Linked DNA regions of Methylosarcina fibrata AML-C10. The protein of the gene in region 1 binds, or shares a complex with, the protein of each later gene. Links are inferred from orthologs where the notes say so. Each region holds a gene or a part of one and is shown in the gene's direction. Other genes may lie near its edges.

Evidence for each region. The genes of interacting proteins can lie anywhere in the genome.
Region 2: the proteins of accD (region 1) and accA are in contact, whole or in part, in a solved structure (PDB 8UXZ), measured with the Escherichia coli proteins. The link is inferred for Methylosarcina fibrata AML-C10 from one-to-one orthologs.
Region 3: the proteins of accD (region 1) and accC are in contact, whole or in part, in a solved structure (PDB 8UXZ), measured with the Escherichia coli proteins. The link is inferred for Methylosarcina fibrata AML-C10 from one-to-one orthologs.

Annotation. Positions count from the first base shown.
Region 1 is NZ_KB889965.1:2,113,015-2,119,002, forward strand. Bases 3,153-5,988 are described here. They hold accD (acetyl-CoA carboxylase, carboxyltransferase subunit beta), read left to right. Parts: upstream 3,153-3,995; coding sequence 3,996-4,982; downstream 4,983-5,988. Other genes in these bases: trpA (tryptophan synthase subunit alpha), read left to right, coding at 3,153-3,961; folC (bifunctional tetrahydrofolate synthase/dihydrofolate synthase), read left to right, coding at 5,006-5,988. Outside these bases: A3OW_RS0110095 (DegT/DnrJ/EryC1/StrS family aminotransferase), read right to left, coding at 1-15; A3OW_RS0110100 (Gfo/Idh/MocA family protein), read right to left, coding at 82-1,011; A3OW_RS0110105 (phosphoribosylanthranilate isomerase), read left to right, coding at 1,315-1,947; trpB (tryptophan synthase subunit beta), read left to right, coding at 1,944-3,146; more of trpA, read left to right, coding at 3,143-3,152.
Region 2 is NZ_KB889965.1:1,651,239-1,655,155, reverse strand. Bases 1,062-3,917 are described here. They hold accA (acetyl-CoA carboxylase carboxyl transferase subunit alpha), read left to right. Parts: upstream 1,062-1,933; coding sequence 1,934-2,902; downstream 2,903-3,917. Other genes in these bases: tilS (tRNA lysidine(34) synthetase TilS), read left to right, coding at 2,993-3,917; A3OW_RS0107920 (FUSC family protein), read left to right, coding at 1,062-1,655. In the rest of the region: more of A3OW_RS0107920, read left to right, coding at 1-1,061. UniProt on the Escherichia coli protein: Component of the acetyl coenzyme A carboxylase (ACC) complex. First, biotin carboxylase catalyzes the carboxylation of biotin on its carrier protein (BCCP) and then the CO(2) group is transferred by the carboxyltransferase to acetyl-CoA to form malonyl-CoA.
Region 3 is NZ_KB889965.1:3,115,356-3,119,288, reverse strand. The notes cover bases 1,062-3,933. They hold accC (acetyl-CoA carboxylase biotin carboxylase subunit), read left to right. Parts: upstream 1,062-1,761; coding sequence 1,762-3,105; downstream 3,106-3,933. Other genes in these bases: prmA (50S ribosomal protein L11 methyltransferase), read left to right, coding at 3,167-3,933; accB (acetyl-CoA carboxylase biotin carboxyl carrier protein), read left to right, coding at 1,295-1,741; aroQ (type II 3-dehydroquinate dehydratase), read left to right, coding at 1,062-1,291. In the rest of the region: A3OW_RS0114720 (hypothetical protein), read left to right, coding at 1-638; more of aroQ, read left to right, coding at 845-1,061. UniProt on the Escherichia coli protein: This protein is a component of the acetyl coenzyme A carboxylase complex; first, biotin carboxylase catalyzes the carboxylation of the carrier protein and then the transcarboxylase transfers the carboxyl group to form malonyl-CoA.

The DNA of each region.
Region 1 (5,988 bases):
CACCATCGGTATCATTGTCATGCCTTTTCTAATTACTCGGTAATCGGTTGATTTGAATTCGGAAACGAAACGGGCTTCGGATTAATGCAAAAGCTCGCCGATCTTGATCGCCGTCGCCAAGGCCCGCCGTCCGGCTTCGCCCGACACCAGCGGGTTCTCTCCGCGATGAATGCAACGGACAAAATGCCGGATTTCTTCCAGCAAGGCGTCGCCGCTTTCAAAAACGGACTCCTCGGTGACTATTTCGGGAATGCCGGGGAACATTTCCCGGATGCCGGTGCGATGCTTGGTCAGCACACGGTTCTGGAAATCCACCGACACGTAGGAACTCGGCCGGAACAGGCGCATTTTGCGTTCCATCTTCATACTGATCCGGCTGGCGGTGACGTTGGCCACGCAGCCGTTTTTAAAAAGAAGCCGGGCGTTGGCAATGTCGATGCCCTGAGTCAGAACCGCGGTGCCGCTGGCATCGATGCGCTCGACTTCGGAGTCGACCAGAGCCAGAATGATGTCGATGTCGTGGATCATCAGATCCAGCACCACGCTGACGTCGTTGGCGCGGGGATTGAACGGCGACAGGCGGTGAGATTCGATGAACAGCGGCTTCTCGTCCTTGTCGAGCCCCAGCACGGCGGGATTGAACCGTTCCAGATGGCCCACTTGCAGAATCAGCCCCTTCTGTTCGGCAATGGCGATCAGTTCATCGGCCTCCTCGACCGTAACAGTGATCGGCTTTTCCACCAGAACATGGGCGCCGGCATTCAAAAAGTCTCTGGCCACCTGGTGATGAAGCGTCGTCGGCACCACCACGCTGACCGCATCGACCGCCCCGAGCAGCGCTTGATAGTCGGTCAAGGCTTGCGCGCCGTATTTTTCGGCGACGTTCGCCGCGGCTGTTTCATTGGTGTCGACGACCGCGACCAATTCGCAATCCGGCAACGAAGCATATTTTTCGGCATGGAATTTTCCAAGATACCCAGCGCCAATGACTGCGCATTTTAATTTATTCATGTGATGAGACAGGTAGTTCAACGATCAACGCCGCGCATTGCCTGATAATTCCCGCCCTTTTGCCGGAGCCATCCGCTCTGCTTTCGATACGATTGGAGCATTGTAAACCATCGGCCGCGCATTCAGAAATGCTTTAATCGCACCTTTTATCCCGGCAGCCGTTGCCGGGATAAGAGTTCCTGCCGCCGAAGAACCGGTCGATTAGACGGGACCTTAAGCCGCCAATAATTTGAGTCCAATCATAGAACGGTTTTATGTTATTCTAATGCGCTTGGTTTTTTGTTAAATTCCGATATCACTTTTATGCGGACTCGCGTTAAAATTTGCGGTTTTACTCGTGTCGAGGATGCGGTCTGTGCCGCTCGCCTTGGCGTGGATGCGATCGGCCTGGTGTTTTATCCGCCCAGCCCGAGAAACGTGGAAATCGCTCAGGCCGTCCGCATGGTCGAAGCCCTCCCCGCCTTCGTTTCGGTGGTGGCCCTGTTCGTCGATGAAGAAGAATCCCGCATTCGAGAAGTTTTACGAAGAGTTCCGGTCGACTGTTTGCAGTTTCACGGCGACGAATCGGCCGAGACCTGCCGGCGCTATGGCAAGCGCTACATCAAGGCGGTACGCATGCGGCCGGGCACCGATATCCCGGCGCTGGCCCGGCAATATAACGATGCCGCCGGTTTGTTGCTCGACGCCTGGCATCCCGGCGTCCAAGGCGGCAGCGGCAGCCGGTTCGACTGGGAGTTGATTCCGGAAAATTGCGCCTTGCCTATCGTGCTGGCCGGCGGGCTGGAAGCGGGCAATGCAAGAAAGGCGATACATACGGTAAAACCGTATGCGTTGGATGTGAGCAGTGGCGTGGAAGCCGAAAAAGGTGTGAAGGATGCAGCCAAAATGGCGGCATTCATGTCGGAAGTTAACGAGGGTGATAGAAAAATAATATGACAGCACAATATACCATGCCCGATGAGCGGGGCCATTTCGGCCCTTACGGCGGCATCTTCGTCGCGGAAACGCTGATACCGCCCATTCAGGAGCTCAACGCCGCTTATCAGCGGTATTTGAAAGATCCCGAATTTCTCGCCGAACTGGATGCCGATTTGCAGCATTACGTCGGCCGGCCGTCGCCTTTGTATCATGCCGAACGCTGGAGCCGGGAACTCGGCGGCGCGCAAATCTATTTGAAGCGGGAAGACCTCAACCATACCGGCTCGCACAAGATCAACAATACCGTCGGCCAGGCGCTGCTGGCCAAGCGCATGGGCAAAACCCGGATCATCGCCGAAACCGGCGCCGGCCAGCACGGCGTCGCCACAGCCACCGTGGCCGCGCGGCTGGGCCTGGAATGCGTCGTGTACATGGGCGCGGTCGACGTCGCCCGCCAGTCCCTGAACGTTTACCGGATGAAACTCTTGGGCGCCAAAGTCGTCGCAGTCGAATCGGGCTCGAAGACGTTGAAAGATGCTCTGAATGAGGCACTGCGGGACTGGGTAACCAACGTCGACAATACGTTTTACATCATCGGCACGGTCGCAGGCCCGCACCCCTACCCTGCGATGGTTCGGGATTTCCAGGCCATTATCGGCCGGGAAGCCAAACAGCAGTGCCGGGAAATGACCGGACGCCTTCCGGACGCCCTGGTGGCCTGCGTCGGCGGCGGCTCCAACGCGATCGGCCTGTTTTATCCGTTCATCGACGATCCGTCGGTGCAATTGTACGGCGTCGAAGCCGCAGGCGACGGCGTCGCCACCGGCCGCCATTCCGCTCCGCTGTGCGCAGGCCGGCCCGGCGTGCTGCATGGCAACCGCACCTATTTAATGGCCGACGACGACGGCGAAATCATCGAGACTCATTCCATTTCGGCCGGGCTCGATTATCCCGGAGTCGGGCCCGAACACGCTTGGCTCAAGGACACCGGCCGCGCCAACTACGTCAACATCACCGACAACGAGGCGCTGGAAGGCTTCTACGCCCTGACCCGTACGGAAGGCATCATTCCCGCGCTGGAGTCAAGCCATGCGATGGCTTATACGATGAAACTGGCTCCGAAAATGAACAAAGACCAGACCATTATTGTCAACCTGTCCGGTCGCGGCGACAAAGATATGCAAACCATGGCCAAGCGCGAGGGGATAGAACTGTGAGCCGATTAGCCGCCAAATTTGAAGAATTGTCGAAAGCGGGCCGCAAGGCTCTGATTCCGTTCATTACCGCCGGCGACCCCCATCCCGATTTCACGGTGCCGATGATGCATGCGATGGTCAAGGCCGGCGTCGACGTGATCGAACTGGGCGTGCCTTTTTCCGACCCGATGGCGGACGGTCCGGTCATCCAGCGCGCCAGCGAACGCGCCCTCGCCCATAAGATGAGCCTGCGGCGGACCCTGGCGATGGCGATGGAATTTCGAAAAATCGACCGGAAAACGCCGGTGGTGCTGATGGGCTATTTGAATCCGATCGAAGCGATGGGCTATGAAGATTTCGCCAATGCGGCTCAGCGGGCCGAAGTGGACGGCATTTTGACGGTCGACCTGCCGCCCGAAGAGGGCGAGGAATGCGGGGCTCTGCTCAAGGCGCGGGGCATCGACCCGATCTTTCTCTTAGCGCCCAACAGCAGCGACGAGCGCATCCGGAAAATGTCCAGGATCGGCAGCGGCTATCTTTATTACGTGTCGCTGAAGGGCGTTACCGGCGCCGGGCATCTGGACATCGCGGACGTGGAAAAAAAACTGAAACAAATCAGGGCCAACGCCGCTCTTCCGGTCGGCATCGGTTTCGGCGTCAAGGATGCCGAGACGGCAAAAATAATTGCGGACATCGGCGATGGCGTCGTGATCGGCAGCGCCCTGATCAGCAAAATAGAAAACAATCTGGATGATCCCGAGCGCGCTAAAATTGAAATCGTCGAATTGTTAACGGCCATGCGCCGGGCGATGGACAATTCGACGGCAACGGCATGATCCCAATGAAGTACGAAGAGGCAGATAGAAGACGATGAGTTGGTTTCAGAAACTGGTTCCATCCACAATTCGAACAGAAAACTCCAATAAAAAAGGGACCGTTCCCGAAGGATTATGGAACAAATGTCCCAGTTGCAATGCAATACTCTACAACCTGGAACTGGAAAGAAACCTGAGCGTCTGTCCGAAATGCGAACATCACATGCGCATTCCGGCGAGAACGAGGCTGGACATCTTTCTCGATGAAGAAGAGCGTGAAGAAATCGGCAAAGGCGTAAAACCGGTCGATCCGTTAAAATTCAAGGACAGCAAGAAATACAAGGACCGCATCGCCCAGGCGCAAAAACAAACCAAGGAAAACGACGCTCTGGTCGTCATCAAGGGCAAGCTGAAAGGCCGGGGTATTGTCGCGGCCGCCTTCGATTTCAACTTCATGGGCGGCTCGATGGGCTCGGTCGTCGGTGAACGCTTTATCCGCGGCGTCAACAAAAGCCTGGAGCTGGGCATTCCGTTCATCGTCTTTACCGCCAGCGGCGGCGCACGCATGCAGGAATCGCTGTATTCGCTGTTCCAGATGGCGAAAACCAGCGCAGCGCTCACCAAACTGTCCGAGCACGGCATTCCTTATATTTCCTTTATGACCGACCCGACGATGGGAGGCGTTTCCGCCAGTCTGGCGATGCTCGGCGACATCAACGTAGCCGAGCCGAACGCCCTGATCGGCTTCGCCGGTCCCCGGGTCATCGAGCAAACGGTGCGCGAAAAATTGCCCGAAGGCTTTCAGCGCAGCGAATTTCTTCAGGAACACGGCGCCATCGACATGATTATCGACCGGCGGGAAATGCGCGATAAAATAGCGAGCATTCTGGCCATGCTGACGGCAGGCCGAACGCCGGCCTTTGCCCCGGCCCTTGCCGTCCCCGATACCGACGCGAACGAGGTTGCCGAAACGCCCGAAACGGAGCCGCTGCTGGACAGCATAGCCACCGATATCGAACAGAATCTTGATCAGGATGAATGACTGCATCCGGGCGCAATCGGTTAATGCAGCATTTTGATACCCTGAAGGGCTGGCTGGATTGGCAGGAAAGCTTGCATCCTTTGGCGATAGACCTCGGACTGGAACGGGCCGCCAACGTTTTTTCCAAACTGAATCCGGATTATCTCAAGCCGGTCACCGTCACGGTAGCCGGCACCAACGGCAAGGGTTCCTGCGTCGCCTATCTGGAAGCGATCTATCGGGCCCAGGGTTATCGGGTGGGCGCCTATACCTCGCCTCATATCCTGAAGTACAACGAACGCATTAAAATCGACGGCCAGCCGGTAGAGGACGCTGCGATTTGCGCCGCCTTCACCCGTATCGAGGCGGTGCGCGGCGACGTCACCTTAAGCTATTTCGAGTTCGGGACCCTGGCCGCCCTTGATCTGTTCTTTCGATCGAAAGTCGACATCCAATTACTGGAGGTCGGCTTGGGCGGGCGGCTCGATGCGGTCAATATCATCGACCCCGACGTCTCGCTGATCAGCAGCATCGGCATCGATCATACCGACTGGCTGGGACCGACGCGGGAAGACATCGGCAGGGAGAAGGCCGGCATTTTCAGGGCGGCGACTCCGGCCATTGTCGGCGATCCGGACCCACCCTTTTCGATCTTTCAGACGGCCGAAAGCAAAAAAGCCCGGCTGTATTGCATCGGCCGGGATTTCAGGTACCACAAACACGGGAATGAATGGCACTGGAGCGCCGATCGGCAACAATGTTTGCATTTACCGGAACCGGCTTTGAAAGGCGAACACCAGTATCGCAACGCTTCGTCCGTGCTATTGTCGGTATCCCTGCTCCAGGACAGGCTGCCGGTCAGCGACGCGTCCATCCGTACGGGTCTGGCGGCGACTCGCCTACCCGGTCGTTTTCAGTTGATCGACGGCGATGTTCCGATCCTCCTGGACGTCGGACACAACCCTCAGGCGGTCGGCACCCTGGCCGAATACCTGCATGAGCATTTTCCGGGCAAACGCGTGCATGC
Region 2 (3,917 bases), 460 kb from region 1 along the record:
CCGGCATGGCGGAGCAGCTGGCGGCGGTGGAAGCCATTTTCAGCGGCCGTTTGGCCGACAGCGGTGTCGCAGGACAGCAAAAAGCAACCCACGGGGCGGCGGGGGCAGGCCAGTTCGGTAAACTGCAAGCCTTGCTGGGCCATGCCGAGCTGGTGCATCCGTCCATGCGCCGGCACCACGATACTTACCTGGCCTTGTTGCAGGAAATCGACGGCCTGTGCCAACTGGCCGTCTGGCTGGATCAAAGCCTGGCGGCAGACTATCGTACGCAACCGATGAATCCGGAAAAACTGCGCGTCTATCAGGCTCTGCAAAAGGCCTGCTCGTTACTGCGGCAAGGCGTGAAAGAAAACCTCGACGTTGCCGAGTCCATCGAGATTTTATTGAACAACGAAATACTACATGATTATTCGCGGTTAAGCCATCCTTCCATACTGACCGCTTTCTGGCGAGCCCTACAAGTCATTGCCACCTTGAACAGCCAATTGCACCATCTCGTCGTGAGCGGTGATAAACCTGCCGAACAAGACGACAGCGCTGATGGCATGGCAAGTTGGCGGCCGGCCTGGCTGGACTACGAATTTTGGGCCTCGCATGCCGACAGCCTGCAATTCGGCATCAAATTTTCCTTGGGCGCGATCTTGTGCATGCTGATCGTGCAAGGCCTGAACTGGCCGGATATCAACACCGCGATCCCAACCTGTCTGGTGGCGGCGCAAACCAGCCTCGGCGCAGACTATCGCCTGTCGCTGTTGCGTATATCCGGCGCCGCCATCGGCGGCCTGTGCGCCTACCTTTATGTACTGGTGTTGCAACCGCAATTCGACACCATCATCGGCTTCGCGCTGGCCACTGCGCCGTTCTGGGCCTTGTCGGCCTGGATTACCGCCGGCAGCGATCGCATCGCCTATCTGGGCCGGCAACTCGGTTTCTCCTTCGCCCTCTTCGTGTTGCACGATTTCGGCGCGGTCACGGATTTATACCTGCCCCGCGATCGGATCATCGGCATTTTGCTTGGCTTGATCGTCATGGGTGTGCTCGACTATGCCTTGTGGCCCCGGCGTTCCTCTGTGCTGGCGCGCCACCATTGCATCGCGGCATTACGCACCTTGGCAAAACTCACGGTGCGTCTGCCCGATCCTGGCCATCTGTTGACCTATACCCTGCCTTTACGCCTGGCGGCGGAAAAAGATTTGGCGGCCGCGCATGACCTTCTGGCCCATGCCGTATTGGAACCGGACGCTCGCTTGCCGGCCAAGGCTCACGAAAGAACGGCACTGCGAGAAATTATCCGCGATGCCGATAAACTATCGGCTCTGTTGCAGGTCAGGAAACGCTACCGCCTGCTGAGTGGACAGCAATTTAGCCATTTTCCCGCTGCGCTGCAACAGCATAGCCGCGCCTTCGACGCAGCGCTGTCGCTGGCGCTGGAACAGTCTGCGGAAATTTTGCTAGGCGAACGCCGGGAAAGCGCAGAGCAAGTCTCGGAATTCCAGGCCCAACTCAAGCAAAGCTATATCGAGCACCATCAGATTGCTGGCCTGCCCGCCGATTGGGCGTTGGAATGGGAATTGCGATTTATGCTGGACGAGCAAATCACAACCTTGATCGAAAATATACAAAAAACCGCACTCAATTCGTGGCCAAAGCCCTAGTGATCTACTCGCCTGTCCAGTTGTCGGCGCCGTTTATACCAACATTAAATGTCGGCTTTCAATATCTATTCGGATATTGAGCAAAAAACCTATGAAAGGCTGAATTTGGCCGGTCTGAGACCGTCAATGCCCGTTCAATCCAAACGGATACTTAACATTGTCCGGTCAAAACCAGATTCTTACAAATATGGCGGCTATCTTGTTGAATCGGGTATAATTACCGGAATATTTCCCGTTTTTACCCCATTACAATTATTATCACCGTAGACCCGATCTCCATGGATTTAAAATTTCTCGATTTCGAACAACCGATCGCCGAACTGGAAGCGAAGATTAAAGAACTGCGCAACGTCGAGTTCGACAACGGCATCAATATTTCCGATGCCATCCGGCAATTGGAGGAAAGGAGCCAGTCCTTGACCGAGTCGATTTTTTCGAATCTTACCGACTGGCAGATTTCCCAGTTGTCGCGGCATCCCGGCCGCCCTTATACGCTGGATTACATCGAGCATATGTTCACCGATTTTCATGAACTGCACGGCGACCGCGCTTATGCCGACGATCCGGCCATTGTGTGCGGTCTGGCGCGCCTTGACGATCATCCGGTGATGGTGGTCGGTCATCAGAAGGGGCGCGATACCAAGGAAAAAATCTATCGGAATTTCGGCATGCCCCGTCCGGAAGGTTACCGCAAGGCCTTGCGGGTGATGAAAATGGCGGAACGGTTCAAATTGCCGCTGATTTGCCTGATCGACACTCCGGGCGCCTATCCCGGCATCGGCGCGGAAGAACGCGGCCAGAGCGAGGCGATCGCCCGCAATCTGTTCGAAATGGCCAAACTGAGAACGCCCATCATCTGCACGATTACCGGCGAGGGCGGTTCGGGCGGCGCCCTGGCGATCGGCGTCGGCGACCGGCTGATCATGCTGGAATACAGCACCTATTCGGTGATTTCTCCGGAAGGGTGTGCTTCCATCTTATGGAAAAGCGCGGACAAGTCGCAACTGGCGGCCGAGGCCATGGGCATCACTTCCGACCGCATCCGAGAACAGGGTTTTCTGGACGAGGTCGTTCGCGAGCCCGTGGGCGGCGGGCACCGGAATTTTCATGCGACCTCGGCCAATCTGAAGGAAGCGTTGATCCGCCATCTGGCGGAACTGAAACTGGAAGACATGGATGCCTTGCTGGAAAAACGCTACCAGAGGATCATGAACTTCGGCGTGTATACCGAAGAGCCGGTGAAATAATCCACCAGTGGCAGGCGAGCCGACCAATGCATAAACGATCGTTTTGCCCCCGGCTTGTCTTCGACGTCTAATCCATCCGATTTCAGGGCAGTGTCACTCTCGGCCGGTTTTCTGGAATCCGCTCTGGCCCGGTTCGAGCCGCTGCGGCGCATCTATGTCGCCTACAGCGGCGGCATCGATTCGCACGTTCTGCTTCATTTGGCCGCTTCTTCCCCGCGTCTTCACGACAGGATTACCGCCGTGTACGTGCATCACGGTCTCCAGCCCGATGCGGATGCATGGGCGGCGCATACCGCCAAAACGGCGGAGGAGCTGGCGGTCGGATTTATTTTGCTGCGCGTCGATGCGGTTGCGGGCAATAGGGAAAGTCCCGAAGAAGCCGCCCGGAACGCCCGCTACGCCGCTTTAAAGGATCTGGTCGACGTCGACGATGCTCTGCTGTCCGCCCAGCATCTGGAGGATCAACTGGAAACCGTGCTGCTGCAATTGATGCGGGGCAGCGGTTTGCGGGGGCTTTCGGGGATGCCCGAAAGCATGGCTTTCGGCCGCGGCCGTTTGCTGAGGCCGCTGCTGCAGACGCCGAAACGGGCCATTTTCGATTACGCGGATCGCCACCGCCTGCACTGGGTGGAGGATCCGACCAATCAGCGCAGCGACTACGACCGTAACTTCCTGCGCAACGAAGTCCTGCCTTTGTTGAAACAGCGCTGGCCGGGCTGCGCCGTGACCGTGGCCAGGGCCGCACGCCATTGCGCCGAGGCCGAAACGCTGGTGACGGAACTGGCCGGCGAAATTTTCGAGCAAATCTTCGATCCCGCCGACAACACCCTGAGCATCAGCCGTTTGCGGATGTTCGACGGCGCCCGGCAGCAGTTGGCCGTTCGGCGCTGGTTTCAGGTCAACGGCTTGAGAATGCCGTCCCGGGACTTCGTTTTACGCCTGCTGAATCAAGTCGCTGCGGCCAGGGACTGCGGCCATCCGGCATTGCTCAGCCAGGGGTGCTGGATTCGGCGCT
Region 3 (3,933 bases), 1.0 Mb from region 1 along the record:
TGACGCCGCTCAAGTCGATTGAAAGGCAATGGCTGGCCGTGTTGAAAAACACCAACGTCACCGAAATGGAGCGGCAGTTGTATCCTCTCCTGACGACGGCCCAAAAGGGCGACGGCACCGTATTGCTGCAGAATCATCTGGGGAACTTCGGCCTGGAAAAACTGTTGAATCCGCCGACTCCAATTCCGGCTCCGGCACAGGAAGGCGCTGCGAACGGGGCCGCTTCCGAGGAAAAAACGGCGGTTTCTGAGGCGGTCAAAGACGTGCCCGAAGCGGCCAAACCCCCGGCAGTCCCGGCGGCGGTGACCGAAATTCCGGGAGAAGGGCTGATCGTAAACGCGCGCCAGTTGGCTCAGGCGTTATCGGGCTTGATGATCGACGAACTGAGTTGCGCCCGCCCCGTCCCGAGACAGTCGAGCGACAACCCGGCCGGCAATGTCGGCATTCTGTTGTTTACCACCCAAGCCGGGAGCCCCAGGGACAAAGGCGGCGCGATGGAGTTCGAGTTTGTCGGCGGCAAAATTACCCGTATTGCCTTCCAGCTTCCCACTTACCGGGATTTCGCGCAGGACGTTCTGGATCGTCCCGAAGTGGGCGGCTGCCGGATCGATGCTTCTTTTTTGTCCGGATTGTCTTGATCGGCGCAGAAAACGCGCGCGCCCGGCCGTGCGGAAGGGGAGCTTCGGTACTCCCCACGGGCGGCCTATCGGGCAGAAACTGCTCCTAAACGCCGGACTTCTTCCGCGATCTGGCAAGAAAAATAGAATATCTGGACAATACTTTTCAATTTAGGCAAAATTACCGCCCTAAAATTGCATCATTAGAAGGGTTTTTAAAAAAGCGAATGGCGACGATTATCGTATTGAATGGACCGAATTTGAATTTATTGGGTATCCGCGAACCTGGCCACTACGGTAACAAGACGCTGACAGACATCAGGCAATCCCTGGAAAAAATGGCCGGGGAGCTGAATCACTGCCTTCATTTCCATCAAAACAACGCAGAGCACGAAATCGTCGAGTTGATCCATCAGGCTTATCACGACCGGGCCGACTTCATCATCATCAATCCGGCGGCTTTCACCCATACCAGCGTCGCCGTTCGCGACGCCTTGCTGGCGACAAAAATTCCTTTTATCGAGGTTCATTTATCGAACGTGCATGCGCGCGAACCTTTTAGAAAACATTCCTATTTTTCGGATATCGCCAAAGGCGTTATTTGCGGATTAGGTGCAACGGGATACGAACTGGCCTTACAGGCCGCTCATCAGATATTAGCCGAGAGACCATAACCCATGGATATTAGAAAAATAAAAAAACTCATAGAGATCATCGAAGAATCGGACATTGCCGAGTTGGAGATTAAGGAAGGAGAAGAAGCCATCCGTATCAGCCGTTATTCAAGCGCCGCGGCGCCCGTCGTCTATGCTTCGGCGCCGGCGCCCGCCCCGTCGGCCGCGCCGATGGCCGCGCCGTCTGCCGCGACCCCGGCCGAGGAGAAGATTAGCGGTCACGTGGTCAAGTCGCCGATGGTGGGAACGTTTTACCGGTCCGCCTCACCCGGCGCCAAAGTGTTCACCGACGTCGGTCAAAAAGTTCAGGTCGGCGATACCTTGTGCATCATCGAAGCGATGAAGATCCTCAATCAGATCGAGGCGGACAAAAGCGGCATCGTGACCAAAATTATGGTCGAAAACGGCCAGCCGGTCGAATACGGCCAACCCTTGTTCATCATTGAATAAACTAACCGGGCGAGGGATTCATGTTTGACAAGATCGTGATCGCCAATCGGGGCGAAATTGCTTTACGTATTTTACGGGCCTGCCGCGAGTTGGGCGTCAAGGTCGTGGCCGTGCATTCGGAGGCGGACCGCAATCTGAAACATGTGCGCCTGGCCGATGAATCGGTCTGCATCGGACCGGCGCCGTCGGCCGACAGCTATCTGAACATTCCTGCCATCATTAGCGCGGCGGAAGTCACCGACGCCGAGGCCATCCATCCGGGCTACGGCTTTTTGTCGGAAAATGCCGATTTTTCCGAAAAAGTGAAACAGAGCGGTTTCGTTTTCATCGGTCCGAATGCCGACACCATCCGTATGATGGGCGATAAAATTTCCGCCAAAAAAGCCATGCAGGCGGCAGGTATTCCCTGCGTGCCGGGCAATGGCGACCCATTGAGCGACAATCCGGAAAAAAACCTGAAGCTGGCCGCGGAAATCGGTTATCCGGTGATCATCAAGGCGGCTGGCGGCGGCGGCGGCCGGGGCATGCGCACGGTCCATACCGAAGCGGCTTTGCTGAGCGCGATCGAGATGACCAAGGCCGAAGCCGGTAGCGCTTTCGGCAACGCCACGGTCTATATGGAAAAGTTTCTGGAAAATCCGCGCCATATCGAATTTCAGGTGATGGCCGATGCGCACGGCAACGCCATCCATCTGGGCGAGCGCGACTGCTCGATGCAGCGCCGCCATCAGAAAGTGGTGGAAGAAGCGCCGGCTCCGGGTATCACCGAAGAGCAGCGCAAGCTCATGGGCGAGCGTTGCGCGAAAGCCTGTCTCGACATCGGCTATCTGGGCGCGGGTACCTTCGAATTTCTTTATGAAAACGGGGAATTCTACTTTATCGAAATGAACACCCGCGTCCAGGTCGAACATCCGGTCACCGAGATGGTCACCGGTTTCGACATCGTCAAGGAACAACTTAGGATTGCCGCCGGCGAGCCTTTGTCGATCACCCAGGACCAGGTCGTCATGCGCGGCCATGCGATCGAATGCCGCCTGAACGCCGAAGATCCGAAGACGTTCATGCCGTGTCCCGGCACGATCGAGCAGTTCCATATGCCGGGCGGGCCGGGCATCCGCTGCGAAACGCATATTTACAATGGGTACAAGGTGCCGCCTTATTACGACTCGATGATCGGCAAGCTGATCGCGCACGGCGAGAATCGCGCCAGTGCGATTGCCCGAATGAACACGGCGTTAAGCGAAATCATCATCGACGGCATCAAAACCAATATTCCGCTGCAGCATGACATCATGAACGACAGCGCGTTCGCGGCCGGAGGCCAGAACATCCATTACCTGGAAAAGAAACTCGGCCTGAGCTGAGGCTTTTTGCAAACAGGGTGACGTCCTCACCCTGTACTGGCACCCTCTGAAAATTCATCTTATGACCTGGCATCAAATTTCCGTCATTACCGATAAAGACACCGCGCCCGCGCTGGCCGACCTGCTCAGCGATCTGGGTGCGGTGTCGGTTACCTACATGGATGCCGAGGACGAGCCGGTGTACGAGCCCGGCATCGGAGAAACGGTCATCTGGAGCCATACGGAAGTGATTGCGCTGTTCGAAATCGATGCCGAGCCCGATCTGATCGCTGCCGCGGCACGCGCGAAATACCGGCCGGAGCTCCTGCGCGAATGGCGCCATGAGCGGATTGAGGATCAGCCATGGGAGCGGGCCTGGATGGAGCATTACCATCCGATGAAATTTGCCGAAAGGCTCTGGGTCTGCCCTACCGGCCAGGAGCAGGCCGAGCCCGGCACCGTGTGCCTGACTCTCGACCCCGGCCTTGCTTTCGGCACCGGCACCCATCCGACCACGGCTTTGTGCCTCGAATGGCTGGCCGGCCACGACCTGACCGGTAAAACCCTGATCGATTACGGCTGCGGTTCGGGCATTCTGGCGGTCGCCGGCATCCTCCTGGGCGCCCGGTCGGCTTACGCGGTGGACATCGATCCCCAGGCCCTGACCGCCACCGAAAGCAATGCCGTCAAGAACAACGTGCAGGATAAGATCCACTGTTTTTTGCCGGAACAATTGCCGGCGCTTCAGGCCGACGTCGTCCTGGCCAATATTCTGGCCAAGCCGTTGTGCGAGTTGAGCGACAGGATTTGCGCCTTGCTCGCGCCGGGAGGGCAGTTGATTCTGTCCGG